DNA from 4 places in the Alteromonas sp. MmMcT2-2 genome. Region 4 is predicted to be linked to each of the others. Evidence: predicted binding sites of a transcription regulator. Region 4 holds the regulator's gene; each other region holds the start of a gene.

Region 1 (3,146 bases), on a different contig from region 4:
AGAGACAACCAAGCCCAAAAGCGTGCGTTAGTCACCCAAGCTTGTCAACTTGCTACGGAAGAAGATGTCGCTGGCGCTGCCGACAAGGCTCAGCAATTGCAAAGCCAATGGAAGCAAGTAGGCCATGCAGGTAAACGTGAAGAGAGTAAGTTGTGGGCAGAATTTAAGGCTGCCAATGACACCGTATTTGAACGTTTAAAAGCCGAGCGGAAAGTACAGAATAATGCATTTAACGCGTTAGTAGATTCGCTACTCAAGCAAGTGGAAGCTGTTGACATCAACAGCGATGATGCAACGTTCAGTCAATCAATAAGCGACGTTCGCGCTCAGTTAACCGACTTGCCTAAAGCGCAACGTACGAAAGTAGATAAAAAGATTGATTCACTTGAAAGTAAGCGCGCGGCGCAAGCGAAAAATGCACAATCTCAAGCCCGATTGGCGCGAGCTCAGGCTCTGATTTCTTTACTACAGCTAAGTGTAGGTGAGGGAAGTGGTGATGAGCAATCTCTAGCGGAAACGTTAGGGAAGCGTTGGTCAAGCGTATTGGGTCAGTCTACTGGAAATAAAACAACTCAGCACGATAGACGATGGTTAACGGTAGCATTAGAAGTCGCAACAGGTATGCCAAGCCCAGATGCAGACGCATCTATACGCTCTAGCGTACAGCTACAAATGATGACATCTAAGTTGGAACAAGGCGAAGCGGCAACAGCTCCCGACATTCTTGCTGACTGGTTATCATACGACTCGATAAGCGAAGAAGATAACCATTTGCTGCAACGAGTTGTTTCAGTTATTGATACTCATCCTGAAATTGTTGCTTAAACGGAAAGCCTAAATGGAAAACAGTGTTGAGTTTCAATTTGAAACAGAAATGTCTGCCTATCGCTTTTTGAATACCGTGAAGCATATTGACGCAGAAGGGTTAAGAGTGAAGTTCGGGCGTACGGATCATCACGTGAGTGTAAAATACCGTTACGGCGTAGGTGAATTTGATTCGACGCTATCTACACTAGACGATCTTGCTCGTGAATTAGGCGGTGAAGAAGTGTCTTAACTAACCAGTTAGGTCAAACCACGTCGACTGTAAATACAAAAAGGGCCAGACAATTGTCTGACCCTTTTTTGATAAAAACGTGATTAACAGTCTTTATCTTCAGCGTCTACGCCTTCTTTCACATCTTCACAAGCGTCTTCAACGGCATTACCTGCATCGGTAACAATTTCGTCTAGCTCTTCGCCTGCGTCTTCCGCTTCACCGTCACCGCAAGCTGCTAGTGATAGTGCAAATGCTGATGCTACTAGTACCTTTGATAAGTTTTTAAATGAAAACATATCCTTACTCCTTTTTCCTATTAAAATACTTCTAACTCTTAGGCTCTTGGTGCTCTACCACGTAACGCATTTGCGATAAGTGAGATTACGAGCAACGCGATAAACACAAAGAAAAGAAACTGTGCGATACCTGTTGCTGCACCTGCGATGCCTCCAAAACCAAAAACTGCTGCAATAATGGCGATGATAAAAAATGTGATTGCCCAACCTAACATAACTAAATCCTCGTATTGCTTCCGTTACTTTCACTTTAAACTAATGCTATCTTTGTGCCTGTTTTTTAAGTTATTGAAATATATTGATATAATTTAATTTTTCTCTGGTTGTCAGACCGTATCTGCAGGCAATTAACGTCACGATTACACGTACGAATGCATTTTTTACATGATTGAGTAAGGCCCTAGTCACCCAACTTTACTCTTTGTGTGTTAAGGGCCTTTGGCTGGAGTTATTTTTTGATTCTTACCAGCTTCCGAAGAATGTGAGAGCAAGGTTGTGGTTTGTTATGGCGTCTGAATTGGCGCCTGGCGACGCAATATGATTATGTAAGTATCCCATCTCGACGCGCCATTTCTTGTTGAGGTGATAGGCCGGTCCCACGTAAAGTCTATTTTGATCAAACCCGCTATTTTGGCCCCAGTCTGTGTCGTTCAAAGCCCAAAATACCTCGTCCCACACGACTATTGACCATTGCTCATTTAAAGGTTTCGACCACCGTATAAATTGTCTAAACCTATAGCCTGTATCATCGCCTTCATCGCTCCTGAATCGCTGCTCCAAACGACTTCTACCTGAAATGGTACCGCCCATAAATTTGCTTAATGAATACGTGGCTTGCTGCCACACCCTGTCTTCTTCAATTGAACCGCTGTCTGAGTCTATCGTTACTCTTGCAACACCCAGCCACAAGGTCGTATCGCTTGATAGTTGGTAGCCGACACCGGGACGAACGATAGAAACGCCTAGCCGAGATGCGTCGTCTTTAAAGCGTAAATGACCGTCAAACCAAAATTGCCATTTACCTTTATCATCGGCATTTCCAGTGAGTGCGAGGGCATTCCAAGATTGAAAATCTGACTCGGCGTGTGACTTAACGCCGGCTGTCATCGCCATCGCAAGTAGTAAGACGCAACGCGTCATAATTCGTTTTGCGCACATAGTTTTTCTCGTTGAAAATAAAAAAGAGGCAAAGCGAAAGGGAAGGGACGCCTTGCCTGCAAAGGGAGAGTGTTTCGCCCCTCACACTTCCTAAGAATGGAGGGGCAATGGCCTATCTAGTTACCGTTTGGGTTGTAAGGTAACGAAGATTGGTGAGCAACAATACGCAGGTCGCCGTCACTATCTTTGACATAGGCAAACGTGTATTCCACCTTCGTTTCGCCACCTTTTGTATCAGTAAAGAAGTAGTTGCCCATCGCCACGGCCATGCGACAGCTGTTGTTGATAATACCCACATTATCGAATTTCACATTTGTGTATGGCTTTATAGCAAAGCCTTTGTCCTCTTCGTAAGCGTCATTACCGCCAACAAAGTATGAAAGCGCAGCATCGAAGCTTGAACGGAACTGGTCGTTAGCTGCAAGCGTTGGTTTAAACAGTACGCTGCTTAAATCGTAACCATACATAGCTTGGATGAAATCTGCGGCTTCGCCAGAGTAATCACCATCATTGCTAAATACTGCACCAATTCGCACTATGCCGTCGCCCCACATCTTTTGTGCCGTTACCACTTCTCGCTCAGTAATACATTCGTCGGAATAAAGTAATGCGTTGTCGAGTGCTTTAGCTTTTAACGCCGGAACATTCGAACT
Region 2 (3,146 bases), on a different contig from region 4:
ACCCACACAGCAAACGTGGCTGTTTGCGTTAGCGCCTTCGACCCCCAACAACCGCGAGCACAGTATTTTCGTAAGAAGTCTTTTTGATTTTACGTTAAGGGCGAATAGCCCAATATCCAGTAAAAAAGCGTTTTATCTGCGCTACTATCCAACTGCTCAAATCACTAGCGGAATAGGAAATTTTGAATCGCAACTAAACCTTCAGGTTTCCATGAATGGCAACCCTCAAGCCAGAGCATGGGGACAGACACTTGCCAAACAATACTCAAGCGCACAGCAAATAGTTAGCGCAATAATGCGTGAATTTAATCAAGGGGGCTTCCGCTACACCCTATCGCCGAACGCCATGCCTACCGACCCCATCGACCGTTTTTTATTTGAAGAACGCTCAGGTTTTTGTGCCCATTACGCAGGCGCCATGGTGTATGTGCTTCGCGCCGCAGGGGTACCGGCAAGAATGGTGACAGGCTACCAGGGCGGAAGCGCACTTAATGACAATGTGCTTCAAGTAAGGCAGTACGATGCACATGCATGGGTGGAAGCATTTATCGATGGTGTTTGGGTTCGACACGACCCAACGAGTATGGTGGCACCGTCTCGCCTAACCTTTGGACTTGAACGTGCGTTGGAAGAGCTTGGGGAGTCTCGTGAAGCCAGTATTTTGGGCGACCTTAGCAACGCTGCTATTTTTGCAACGTTACAAAGCTGGTTTCAACAGCTCGATTACTCGTGGAGTAAATGGGTACTGGGCTTTGACAATACTGCGCAAACCAACATGCTTGAAGAATTACTAGGCTCGCTAACCCCGCAAAAAATGCGAGTTGTATTTCTTTCCGCCATTGGTCTAATTGGGCTTATTTTAGCACTTTATTTTTTACCCAAAACGCATCGCACCACGTTGTCGCCCTCACACAGAGTTTTACTAAACGCAATAAAATGCGTTGAAGCTAAAACAGGAAAAGAAAGAGGGAATAAAACCTTGTCCGCCTTTATGAGTGAAGTTAACCCTTTGATAAACGAAGATGCTACCAAGGCACTAACACTTCTGTGTGAACTATTTGAGCATGAAAAATACGCACACCGAACACAAGAGGCAAAAGTTTATCCAACCATGAAGCGTCAGCTAAAAATGTTAAAACAGGCATTAAAGTAGGAAATAGTTAAACCGGTTGCACCTTAAACACTCACACTCCCCCCTTTTTAGTGCAGACTAATTAATAGTGCCTTGGCGCAAGCGACTATCAATACAGCCACGAATTTACACAAGCCATTGTTTTAAATAGCAATAAATAACACATTTAGGTACATTTTGGTTATTGGCACTTTTTTAGCTTTGTACAAATGGATAACAAAAGTACGAAGGCGCTTATACAAGTATTAGTTGCCAACGGGCTTTAGAGTACAAAGGCGTACACATAACCGACGGTTTATTTGTTAGCTACCACAATGCATGAGTTTTGGACAAAGGCGTCCCCAGTTCTTTCTTACGAGAGCGCTGCGGACGCCTTTTTTTGATCTTCTGGAACGCATTGAAACAGTAAACGCCAACACACAGATGACAACTTATTAATAACGACAACGTGAGGTGAAACCATGGCTTATCTTCTCCCCGCTGAGTTTGCAACCAAGATGGTAGATGCAGGCGAAGCCAAAATTTATATGTCTACACGAGATACTCTAATCCGCGCTTATATGGCAGGTGCAATATTGGCCCTTGCCGCTGTTTTTGCCGTTACCATTGCCGTTCAAACCGGCGTATTTCTTCTTGGCGCAGTGTTATTCCCAGTGGGCTTTTGTATGCTCTACCTTATGGGGTTTGACCTATTAACCGGCGTGTTTGTACTTACCCCGCTCGCTTGGCTTGCACAGCGACCTGGCGTCACGCCAAAACAAATTCTACGAAATTGGGGATTAGTATTTTTAGGTAACTTTGGCGGCGCATTAACCGTGGCCTTTATGATGTCGTTTATTTTTACCATGGGGTATAACGTGGATGGCGGTGCCATCGCGACTAAGGTAGCCAGCATTGGCGAAGCTCGTACATTGGGCTACGCAGAACACGGCGTTGCAGGCTGGTTCACCATTTTTATTCGCGGCATGTTGTGTAACTGGATGGTGTCGCTAGGCGTAGTGGGTGCAATGATTTCAACTCACGTTAGCGGAAAAGTACTAGCCATGTGGATGCCAATCATGCTGTTCTTCTTTATGGGTTTTGAGCACTCAGTAGTAAACATGTTTCTTTTCCCATTTGGCCTTATTATGGGCGGCGACTTCTCGGTTATGGACTACTTCATTTGGAACGAGATCCCAACTGCACTTGGAAATCTTGTTGGTGGCCTCGCCTTTACTGGACTAACCCTGTACACCACCCACGTTAAGACGCTACCCAAACGTACTATCCCTGTTGATAAAGCCGCTGCATCGCAAACACTGCCTATTTAATTAAGGCGCTTATCTTAAAGCCATCATGCCTTGTCCCTACAAGACACGTCATGATGGCGTTATCCGTTTCCTTGGAAATAACTAATTGGGCTCATAATTAAATATGCAGGTAAGAAACAATTAAACATGAATGAGCGAGCCGCGTTAAACGCCCCAATTAACCCACCAGCTAACACGCTCAGTGTAAGTGCATTTTCTACAGCCGGCGTTAAAGCGATAAACCAAGATGCATATGCTTTTCATGTTTCTGATAACCCAAATCAAAGCAGCGTTTTTGTTATCGCCGACGGTGTAAGTAGCAGTACGGTTAGCCAAGTTGCTAGCGACTTTGCTACCAGTCAGTTTATTAAACTGTTTAATATGGCGCCGGAACAATGGTCGGTTAAGATGCGCGCTGAAACCATTATTAAAGAGATAAACGCGCTGCTTTACACACGTACGCAAAGAAGTCCCTTCTGCTATACACCAGAAAAAGGTTATGTGTGCACGTTAACAGTGGCGGTGGTAACAGGCAATCACATGGATGTATTTCATGTGGGAGATTGTCAAATTCAGGCTATTTCTAAGAACGCACAGTCGCCTGTCTTACTCACAAAACCTCATCGTCAAGTATCGGAAAGTGAGCCTTCGCAGAGTTATCTTACTAAAGCATTAGGCGTTCAAGCACATATAGACATCGACCACACAACACTCACCCTCAACTC
Region 3 (3,146 bases), on a different contig from region 4:
TGCTGACCAAGGCCATGAAGAAATACTGGCGCTATTTTTAACCTTGCTAGAAACATCCTTGAAAGGATGCAGCATGGATAAGCGAATGACTCCTGTATTAAGCCATATTCATCGCGACCTTGCCCGAGGCTTTACACAGGTGGAGTTAGCACGGATAGCCTGCATGGGAACAACGCAATTCAAAACACGCTTTAAAGAAGCCACCGGGCATAGTTTACGAGATTACCTTGTAAAAGTGAGGATGGAAAAGGCCAAAGCACTACTTAGAAATACCGATACACCAATGTTGGGTATAGCTCAGCTAACAGGGTATGAAGATGTTGCAGCATTCAGTCGCCGGTTCAAAGCGTATTTCGGGCGACCCCCTAAGTTTTTCAAAAGAAAGTGACTGTGATAAGGGCTTACCTCACATGACGGTAAATCGTTGATAGAGACAACTAGTTAATCTCTTCGTCTTTAGGAAGTTTATTGACTCTGGCTTCTATAAAACGTTTGTGGTCGTCCATTTTGGTGCATTCTAAGGTTCCACCAGCAATCCCACTCAATATCGCCAAAGTTTTATTGGTCGTACTGCTACAGTTTACGCGTTTCGAAGGGCGTCGATTTTCATTAGCTTGTATTTGCTGTGTGCTTGGCCCGCTAAGCACAGGACTATTTTTACGCTCTTGAAATGCTTTTGCTGCCTGTTCTGCGTCTTCAGCGACTTTGTCACTGTGATACTTTTCAAAGTAGAGGGCTGCGCCATCTTTTACCGACAGATTCAACGAGCCTGCGCGCCGATTTGCGTCTTTTGATAATGTGGGCGACGGCAGTGTATTAGTCGGCTTACTTTCAACGGGTACCTTCTGTTTATCGGGCTCAGCATTTTTCTGCTGCTTGGACGCAGGGCTTTCTACAATTTCATTTTTACTATCAAGTGCTTCAGTCGCTTTGGTTGCGTCAGGCTTCAACTCAATTTCTTGCCTTTTAGGGGAAACATCGATTGGTTTAGTTTCTTGTGGTTTAGCTTGGGCAGGAGGGCGTGGAACGGGGGGATAGTACAGTCTGGCGCTTATCTCCGGCGTTCGCTCCAAAACATTTACTCGTGCTTTTTGATTGTTGATGCCCATTTGAGAAAGTATGACCACTACGATGACCCCAAACACATGTGCACAGCCCGAAATTAATAGTGGGCGCCACGCCGTTTTCTTTGCAACGGAATGGTGTTCAATGCTGCGCTCAGGCGCAAAGAAAGATGGGGTGATAGTCGTCATAGTAAACAACAGACCATGGGCCCTATCGAATAGTTCCATCCTAATTTCATCGCACTTTTTAGTCCTCTCACCTTACCGCAACCTCATACCGCTTCAAAATTGGGCAAATTTTTAACAGTGCACCATTAGTGTGCATTATTTTTGTGCGTTCATGAAGCGTTTGCTTGTATGTGTTTGATTTATTTGGCTAATCATTTGTGGCATGGCTCTTGGTTTATCTTCCCATAGTTGGAAACACGACCATAAATCACAGAATAACCAAAACAAACTGGGAGCAACTCATGAAACTAGTCACAGCGATCATCAAGCCGTTCAAGCTAGATGATGTTCGTGAAGCCATTTCAGAAATCGGTATCGACGGTTTGACCGTGACCGAAGTGAAGGGCTTTGGACGTCAAAAAGGACACACTGAACTTTACCGCGGAGCGGAATATCAGGTGGATTTTCTACCTAAAGTCAAACTGGAAATTGCTGTTCAGGATGATCAAGTAGAGCGCCTGGTAGAAGCCATCGTTGGCGCTGCCAAAACAGGCAAAATTGGAGACGGCAAGGTGTTTGTTTACGACCTTGAACACGCCGTTCGTATTCGAACTGGTGAGTCGGATAGCGACGCGCTGTAAGCCACAACGATATATTTGCGGAGAAAACCATAATGGAAATCACTTTTGAACTTGGGTATGCGCTAGATACCTTTTATTTTCTAATCTGCGGTGCACTGGTTATGTGGATGGCTGCAGGTTTTGCGATGCTTGAAGCTGGTCTTGTTCGAGCGAAAAACACCACAGAAATTCTAACTAAAAACGTGGCGCTATTCGCTATCGCTTGCACTATGTACATGATTTGCGGTTACGGCATTATGTACGGTGGCGGCGACTGGGGTCCATTCCTAAGCGGTATCATGGCTGATGGCGCAACAGGTGTCGCTGAAGAGCCAGCAACATATGCACCTTCTGCTGACTTCTTCTTCCAAGTAGTATTTGTTGCAACAGCAATGTCTATCGTATCTGGTGCAGTAGCTGAGCGTATGAAGCTTTGGGCATTCCTAGCGTTCGCAGTTGTTATGACGGGCTTCATCTACCCAATGGAAGGTGCTTGGACATGGGGCGGCGAAGCAGTATTCGGTATGTATACGCTTGGCGACCTTGGTTTCTCTGACTTTGCAGGTTCAGGTATTGTTCACATGGCCGGTGCAGCTGCTGCTCTTGCTGGTGTTCTTGTGCTTGGTGCTCGTAAGGGTAAATACACCGCTGACGGTAAAGTAAACGCGATTCCAGGTGCAAACTTACCGCTTGCAACTTTAGGTACATTTATCCTGTGGATGGGTTGGTTTGGCTTCAACGGCGGTTCAGTACTGGCTACTGCAACTGTTGAAAGTGCAAACTCAGTAGCGATTGTATTTATGAACACAAATGCTGCAGCTGCTGGTGGTGCAATTGCTGCACTTATCGTAGCACGCATTCTATTCGGTAAAGCTGACCTAACTATGGTACTTAACGGTGCACTAGCCGGTCTTGTGGCTATTACAGCAGAGCCTTCAACACCTACACCATTACAAGCTACTTTGTTCGGCGGCCTTGGTGGTATTTTAGTAGTGCTTAGCATTGTTGCACTAGACAAGCTTAAGATTGACGATCCAGTGGGCGCCATTTCAGTTCACGGCGTGGTAGGTCTTCTAGGTCTTATCCTTGTACCTTTCACTAACGATGGTTCAAGCATCTCTGGTCAGCTAATTGGTGCAGCGACTATCTTTGTATGGGTATTCGTAGTGAGCCTAGTGGTATGGCTAGTGATTAAAGCGGTTATGGGTGTACGTGTGAGCGAAGAAGAAGAATTCGACGGCGTAGACATGAGCGAATGTGGTCTGGAAGCATACCCAGACTTCACAAGCAGCCG
Region 4 (3,146 bases):
AGTACAGGGTGACAACATCACGTTCGATATGATTACCGAGCAATTGCTAGCGACTGGCGGCGCAGGTAAGGATGGTGAGGGTCGAGTGACCACAGTATTCACACCTGAGACCATTCGCAAAACTTCGTCTAAGAAAGACAAAAAAGACAACGAGGGCAATGAATAGCAATGGCAACTTTGAGCGCTAAAAATCTTGCTAAGGCTTACAAGTCACGACAGGTTGTTCGAGATGTAAGTCTGTCTGTCTCAACGGGTCAAATTGTTGGTCTTCTTGGCCCAAATGGCGCTGGTAAGACCACCACATTCTACATGATTGTTGGTTTAGTGAATCTGGATAAAGGCAAGATTGAAATCGACAACAATGAGCTAACTCATCAGCCCATGCACGAGCGCGCACGCCGCGGAATTGGCTACCTACCGCAGGAAGCCTCTATTTTCAGAAAGCTCACAGTGCATGAAAATATCATGGCCATTTTGCAAACCCGTAAAGATTTAAATTCACAACAGCAAGAAGAAGAAGCAGATGCGCTACTTGATGAATTTAATATTAACCATATACGTAATAGTACGGGGATGAGTTTGTCAGGGGGCGAACGCCGTCGCGTTGAGATTGCCCGCGCTCTGGCAGCAAAACCGCAATTTATTTTGTTAGACGAACCATTTGCTGGTGTTGATCCAATATCAGTTAATGATATAAAGAAGATAATACAACATCTTCGCGATAGGGGTATTGGAATCCTTATCACGGACCATAACGTACGAGAGACATTGGATGTTTGTGAAAAGGCGTACATTGTGAGTCATGGCGAGCTTATTGCGCAAGGAACGGCGGAACAGGTTTTAAGTAATCAAAAAGTAAGGGATGTATACCTAGGCGAACAATTCAGGCTATAGTTAATGTAACCGAATTGTCATTTTTCAGTTTCGCTCTGGTATATTCAATTTAGAGCATTTAAATAAGACGTAGATGAAACCATCTTTACAGCTAAAATTTAGCCAACAACTTACCATGACACCACAGCTTCAGCAGGCCATTAAACTGCTGCAGCTTTCTACACTTGATCTTCAACAAGAGATCCAAGAAGCGCTCGATTCTAATCCGCTATTAGAAGTTGAAGAAGGTAACGACGAGCCGCAACTAGAAAAGAACAATATCGACAACGATGACAGCGGCTCTGAGGCCACTGCTTCTGCATCTAGTGACACACTAGAAGCCGGCGATGCACTTGAGAAAAACGATCTTCCCGATGAGCTGCCAATCGACAGCACATGGGACGAATACTACTCTGCTTCATCTTCGCCAGCTCCAGGTCCATCCAATGACGACGAGCAAATCTTCCAAGGTGAGACTACTGAAGATATTCAAGAGCACCTTCTTTGGCAAATGCGCCTTACCCATTTCTCGGATACCGATCGCGCAATCGCTACAGCAATCATCGACTCTATTGACGAGTCAGGTTATTTAACCGTTACCCTTGATGATATTTTAGAAGCGGTTAACGATGATGATATGGAAGAGCCGATTGAAATGGACGAAATAGAATGTGTGCTAAAGCGCATTCAGATGTTCGACCCTATTGGTTCTGGCTCACGCTCTCCACAAGAATGTTTGATGGTGCAATTGCGTCAATTTTCAGAAGACACACCGTGGCTTGCTGAAGCGAAGCAACTGATTGAAGAGTACTCTGACTTACTGAGCAGCAAAGACTATCGTACGCTTATGCGTAAAAGCCGATTGAAAGAAGATCAGCTACGCGAGGCAATGCGTTTACTGCAAACCTTGAATCCTCGCCCAGGTAGTGCTTTAGTTACTAAAGAGCCTGAGTACGTTATTCCTGATGTCTCAGTAACCAAGAAAAATGGCCGTTGGGTGGTTGAGCTGAACCCCGACAGTCTGCCTAAGTTAAGCGTAAATCAACAATACGCTGCAATGAGTCGCCGTGCCAAGAATAGTAGCGATTCACAGTTCATCCGCTCACACATGCAAGAGGCTAAGTGGTTCATAAAGAGCCTTGAATCTCGTAACGAAACCTTAATGAAGGTTGCAAACTGCATTGTGCAGCAGCAAATGGGCTTTTTTGAGCACGGCCCGGAAATGATGAAACCAATGGTGCTAAATGATGTCGCAGAAATGGTAGATATGCACGAATCCACTATTTCGCGAGTGACAACGCAAAAGTACATGCATACGCCACGTGGAATCTTCGAATTGAAGTATTTCTTCTCAAGCCATGTTGCAACAGAGTCTGGTGGTGAATGTTCATCTACAGCGATTCGTGCATTGATCAAGAAATTAGTGGCCGCAGAAAAGCCTAGCAAGCCGCTAAGTGATAGCAAGATTGCTTCATTGTTGGCCGAACAAGGCATTAAAGTTGCCCGGCGAACAATAGCAAAGTACCGGGAATCGTTGTCGATCCCGCCGTCGAACCAACGCAAAAGCCTTATTTAATCGGGCTTAATAATATAAGGAAGACGAAATATGCAAATCAACCTTACTGGTCATCATGTCGAAATCACCGACTCTTTGCGTAATTATGTCGATACGAAGTTCAGCAAACTTGAACGTCACTTTGATCACATTTCTAATGTGCATGTCATCCTGAACGTTGAAAAATTAAATCAAAAAGCCGAAGCGACCGTTCATTTAAGTGGCGCTGAAGTATTCGCATCCTCAGAAAATACCGACATGTATGCGGCGATTGACAGCATGGTTGATAAACTCGACCGGCAGGTAATCAAGCATAAGGAAAAACTGAAAAAACATTAGTAGTTAATTAAGCATGGATATACAAGCCATCGTAAGTCTGGACCGCACCGAGTGTGCGGTTCAGTGTAATAGTAAAAAGCGAATTCTTGAGATCATCGCTGATATCGCTGCCAAGCAAAACGAGAACATTGATCAGGCAACGGTACTCAACAGTTTGATGGCTCGAGAGCGTATGGGTAGTACAGGCATAGGCAATGGTATCGCCCTGCCCCACGGACGCCTGCCGGGCCTTGAGAAAGTGATTGCCATTGTTGTAACCAGCACGCCAGCAATCGACTTTGACGCCCTTGACGAGAAACCCGTAGACATCTTTTTTGCGCTACTCGTTCCCGAGGAACAGACCGAAGGACACCTTCAAACGCTGGCCACCGTGGCTGGT

Evidence for each region. Region 4 encodes sigma-54, which starts transcription at its own class of promoters, with help from an activator protein. Its sites were predicted from a motif close to GTTGGCACGNNNNTNGNNT; they were not measured.
Region 1: MHM99_RS11890 (DUF1328 family protein) is a predicted target of sigma-54. The motif match lies at 1,594-1,612, and genes of this name have one in related genera.
Region 2: MHM99_RS04015 (formate/nitrite transporter family protein) is a predicted target of sigma-54. The motif match lies at 1,316-1,334, and genes of this name have one in related genera.
Region 3: glnK (P-II family nitrogen regulator) is a predicted target of sigma-54. The motif match lies at 1,450-1,468, and genes of this name have one in related genera.

What each region holds. Positions count from the first base shown of each region.
Region 1 is NZ_JAKRFA010000018.1:36,867-40,012, reverse strand. It holds gene MHM99_RS11905 (DUF349 domain-containing protein) at 1-825, shown strand, start outside; gene MHM99_RS11900 (hypothetical protein) at 839-1,057, shown strand; gene MHM99_RS11895 (hypothetical protein) at 1,141-1,335, opposite strand; gene MHM99_RS11890 (DUF1328 family protein) at 1,374-1,550, opposite strand; gene MHM99_RS11885 (DUF2490 domain-containing protein) at 1,798-2,493, opposite strand; gene MHM99_RS11880 (hypothetical protein) at 2,610-3,146, opposite strand, start outside.
Region 2 is NZ_JAKRFA010000004.1:29,932-33,077, forward strand. It holds gene MHM99_RS04010 (DUF3488 and transglutaminase-like domain-containing protein) at 1-1,153, shown strand, start outside; gene MHM99_RS04015 (formate/nitrite transporter family protein) at 1,594-2,442, shown strand; gene MHM99_RS04020 (protein phosphatase 2C domain-containing protein) at 2,569-3,146, shown strand, end outside.
Region 3 is NZ_JAKRFA010000027.1:40,305-43,450, forward strand. It holds gene MHM99_RS14940 (AraC family transcriptional regulator) at 1-388, shown strand, start outside; gene MHM99_RS14945 (hypothetical protein) at 438-1,292, opposite strand; gene glnK (P-II family nitrogen regulator) at 1,535-1,873, shown strand; gene MHM99_RS14955 (ammonium transporter) at 1,906-3,146, shown strand, end outside.
Region 4 is NZ_JAKRFA010000008.1:69,855-73,000, forward strand. It holds gene lptA (lipopolysaccharide transport periplasmic protein LptA) at 1-166, shown strand, start outside; gene lptB (LPS export ABC transporter ATP-binding protein) at 169-894, shown strand; gene MHM99_RS06940 (RNA polymerase factor sigma-54) at 968-2,449, shown strand; gene hpf (ribosome hibernation promoting factor) at 2,480-2,767, shown strand; gene ptsN (PTS IIA-like nitrogen regulatory protein PtsN) at 2,781-3,146, shown strand, end outside.